DNA from 2 places in the Pseudomonas sp. SJZ078 genome. Region 1 is predicted to be linked to the other one. Evidence: predicted binding sites of a transcription regulator. Region 1 holds the regulator's gene; the other holds the start of a gene.
What was found. The regulator FliA, encoded in region 1, starts transcription of late flagellar genes. The targets are predictions, from matches to a motif close to CTAAAGTTTNNNNNNNNNNNGCCGNTAA.
Positions count from the first base shown of each region.

Region 2: FBY02_RS15275 (methyl-accepting chemotaxis protein) is a predicted target of FliA. The motif match lies at 853-880, and genes of this name have one in related genera.

Region 1 is NZ_VIUG01000012.1:31,535-33,732, forward strand. Features, by position in the region: gene FBY02_RS13210 (protein phosphatase CheZ) at 1-123, opposite strand, end outside; gene FBY02_RS13215 (chemotaxis response regulator CheY) at 142-513, opposite strand; gene fliA (RNA polymerase sigma factor FliA) at 628-1,371, opposite strand; gene fleN (flagellar synthesis regulator FleN) at 1,368-2,198, opposite strand.
Region 2 is NZ_VIUG01000015.1:78,076-80,273, reverse strand. Features, by position in the region: gene FBY02_RS15285 (lipocalin family protein) at 1-387, opposite strand, end outside; gene bamE (outer membrane protein assembly factor BamE) at 419-673, opposite strand; gene FBY02_RS15275 (methyl-accepting chemotaxis protein) at 957-2,198, shown strand, end outside.

The DNA of each region.
Region 1 (2,198 bases):
GAGCTCGTGGATCATCTGGACTGCATCGCCGAAACGACCTTTCTCAAGGCTGTCGACCAGTTCGCGGGCATGTTTTTTCAGGGTCGATTCGAAATCGCCCATTGAAGCTTCATTATTCTCCATAGCTCCCCCGTGGCGCCGTTAACCGATGCGTTCGAAGATCTTTTCGATCTTTTCTTTCAACGCCTGGGCCGTGAAGGGTTTGACCACATAGCCGTTCACACCGGCTTGGGCCGCTTCGATGATCTGCTCGCGCTTGGCTTCGGCGGTGACCATCAACACAGGAAGGTGCTTGAGTTTTTCATCGGCGCGCACATGGCGCAGCAAGTCGATACCGGTCATGCCGGGCATGTTCCAGTCAGTCACCAGAAAGTCGATGCTCCCGCTATTGAGAACCGGGATGGCAGTGGTGCCATCGTCGGCCTCGACCGTGTTGGTGAACCCAAGGTCACGCAACAGGTTTTTTATGATCCGCCGCATCGTTGAAAAGTCATCAACGATGAGGATTTTCATGTTCTTGTCCAATTCGACCTCCAAGCAGACTTAAACGCGTACAGCACCTGAACGCGCCATTTCAATCAATCCGGTACAGCATCCGACGACGGTCCGGGGCACCCGAACCGACTGTCAGCGCGCTCGCCACTCCCCCAAACGCCCCCGCAAACGGGCGGCGCACTGGCTGTGTAACTGACTGACCCGCGATTCGCTGACCCCCAGGACCTCACCGATTTCCTTGAGATTCAGCTCTTCGTCGTAGTACAGCGCCAAGACCAGTCGCTCACGCTCCGGCAAATTGGCAATCGCATCGGCCAACGCGCTCTGGAAACGTTCGTCTTCCAGGTCACGCGCAGGCTCCATGTGAGTACTCGCGCCGTCCTCGTGCAGCCCATCATGATCGCCGTCCTGCAACAGGTCGTCGAAACTGAACAGGCGGCTGCCCAAGGTATCGTTCAAAATCCCGTAATAATCATCGAGACTCAACTGGAGTTCGGCCGCAACCTCGTGATCTTTAGCGTCTCGTCCGGTTTTCGCTTCAATAGCGCGAATGGCGTCACTGACCATGCGGGTATTGCGATGCACCGAACGGGGTGCCCAGTCGCCCTTGCGGACTTCGTCGAGCATCGCGCCGCGAATGCGGATGCCGGCGTAGGTCTCGAAACTGGCGCCCTTGCTGGCGTCGTATTTGTTCGCCACTTCGAGCAGGCCGATCATGCCCGCCTGGATCAGGTCCTCGACCTGCACACTGGCCGGCAACCGCGCCAACAAGTGATAGGCGATGCGCTTGACCAAGGGCGCATAACGCTCGATCAACTCGTATTGGGCGTCCCGTGCCGATTTCTTGTAGAGGTGGTTGTAACCGCTGGCTGTCATAACACGGGCCCTGCTGTTTGTTGCACGAGACGCTCGACGAAAAATTCCAGATGCCCGCGCGGATTGGCCGGCAGCGGCCAGGTATCGACCTTCTGGGCGATTGCCTTGAATGCCAGCGCGCATTTGGAACGGGGAAAGGCTTCATAGACGGCACGTTGCTTCTGGACCGCCTTGCGTACGCTCTCGTCGTACGGCACGGCACCGACGTATTGCAGGGCAACGTCCAGGAAACGATCGGTGACCTTGGTCAACTTGGCGAACAGGTTGCGCCCCTCCTGCGGGCTCTGGGCCATGTTGGCCAGGACGCGGAAGCGGTTCATGCCGTAGTCGCGGTTCAAGAGCTTGATCAGGGCGTAGGCATCGGTGATGGAGGTAGGCTCGTCACAGACCACCAGCAGCACTTCCTGGGCGGCGCGCACGAAGCTGACGACCGAATCACCGATGCCCGCCGCCGTGTCGATTACCAGCACGTCGAGGTTGTCACCGATGTCGCTGAATGCCTGGATCAGGCCGGCGTGCTGGGCCGGCGTCAGATGAACCATGCTCTGGGTGCCGGAGGCGGCCGGCACGATGCGAATCCCGCCCGGCCCCTGCAGCAGCACGTCACGCAGCTCGCAGCGGCCCTCGATCACGTCCGCCAGCGTGCGCTTGGGTGTGAGTCCCAACAGCACATCGACGTTCGCCAGGCCCAGGTCGGCGTCCAGCAGCATGACCCGTCGGCCAAGCTCTGCCAGAGCCAGGGACAAGTTCACTGACACGTTAGTCTTGCCGACGCCACCTTTGCCGCCGGTCACCGCGATCACCTGTACGGGATGCATGCTGCCCAT
Region 2 (2,198 bases), on a different contig from region 1:
ATCGCTGACATACAACACCCAATATTGTCCCTTCGACACACCCGGCAGGATCCGCGAGGCCCAGGTATCGAATTCGACCCAGAGCTTGTCGGTCTTGCCCGGTACCTGGGGCGTGGCGGTGCCCTTGGCTTCTTCCCACTTCCAGTCAGAGGTCAGGCAGCGATTGAACACACCCATGTTGCCGTCAGGCTTGAGGGTGTAATGGGCTTCCGATTGCGCACAGTTGCGCTGGAAATACATTGGCAGGCGGGCCAACTCGTACCAGGTCCCTTGGTAACGCTTGAGATTGACGCTGTTGACGGTCTTGGGCGCCAACGGGTCTTCGCCAGAAGTGGCACAGCCAGCCAATACCAGGCCGGCTAAAAGCACTAACAATAACCGCATCATTATTTTTCTCCCGTGGGCACGTCGCCCCGGATTACTTCAGGCCTTGGCCGGAAAACATCAACACCTTCTCACCGGCATATTGCACGCTGATAAAGCTTTTCTGGTCGCCCCAAGTGCAACTGGACATGCCGAGCGCGCCCGAACAGTCGGTCGGTTTTCCCAGTAACGTTTCGACTTCGGCCTTGGACATGCCGGCTGACAGCTTCGAATAGTTTTCCTGGTTGACCTTGCTGCATGCGGTCAACAAGACACACAAAGACAACATCGCGATAGATCGCAGGGACATCGTGAACTCCTGGAGCGGAAAGGAGGTGGCAGGGTGCCAACCTGAAGCTTAGAAGAGAAAACCCCTATCTGGTTCCCCGGGGAACCCAGTATTTATTGGGGTAAAAGTGGGTAGTTCGTCGGTAAATCAAGCAGTTTGTGACAGCGTCGTGCATTTCGTCGGGTTTGCCGCTCTGGCGCCTGAACTCTGGCGGTTGCGGGCCGATAAAAAGAACAGCGCGAAACCCTGCCGTATGGCAAATTGACGCCCCTTCCTGACCAGCTCCTATGCGATAGCGCTCTTAATGACCAGAAACATGAAATTCAGCCACAAAATCCTGCTGGCCGCAGCCCTTGTGGTAGCCGTTGCGTTCGCCTGTTTCATCCTGTTCAACGACTACCGTCAGCGTCAAAGCCTGCACAACAGCACCGAAACGTCCATGCAGGAACTCGGCAACCTGACCAGCCGCAACATTCAGACGTGGGTCGAAGGGCGTATCCAGTTACTGCAATCGCTGGCCCAGCAGGTCGCCATCGACGGCAACAGCGCTGCCAGCCTCAAGCGGGCCATCGACCTGCCCGCCTATACCGGCAACTTCCAGCTCAGCTACTTCGGTGGCGTCGACGGCGTGATGTTCTCGGTGCCGGCCGGTAATCGCGCCCCCGACTACGACCCCCGCGCCCGTGGCTGGTATAAGGCCGCCAACAGCGCGCAGCAGACCATTGTCACCGAACCCTATATTGCCGCCTCGTCGGGCAAACTGGTAATTACCGTCGCGACCCCGGTACAACGTCAGGGCCAGATGATCGGCGTGGCGGGTGCGGACATCGACCTGTCGAGCGTCAGCGCCATCATCAACTCGCTGAACTTCGGTGGCCACGGCCATGCGTTCATCGTCAGCGCCGATGGCAAGATCCTGATCCATCCCGACAGCAACCGCATCCTCAAGACCCTGGCCGAGGCCTACCCAAACGGTGCCCCTCAAGTCAGCCCGGGCATGAAGGAAGTCGAACTCGACGGCAAGACCCAGTTCATCTCCTTTACCCGGGTCAATGGCGTGCCGGGCGCAGACTGGTACGTGGCACTGGTGCTCGACAAGGACACTGCGCTGGCCATGCTCAGCGAGTTCCGTACCTCGGCGCTGATCGCCATGGCCATTGCCGTGGTCTTCATCATTGCCCTGCTGGGCATGTTGATCCGCGTGCTGATGCAACCGCTGTTGACCATGGGCCGTGCGATGCATGACATCGCCGAAGGCGAAGGCGACCTGACCCGCCGCCTGACCATTCACGGCCAGGATGAATTCGGCGCCCTGGGTACGTCCTTCAACCGTTTCGTCGAGCGCATCCACACCTCGATCCGAGAAGTGGCCTCGGCCACCGGCCAGGTCAACGAAGTGGCGCTGCGCGTGGTCAGCGCCTCCAACTCGTCGATGTTCAATTCCGACCAGCAAGCCTCACGCACCAGCAGCGTAGCGGCGGCCATCAATCAGCTCGGCGCCGCTGCCCAGGAAATCGCCCAGAACGCCGCCCTCGCCTCGCAACAC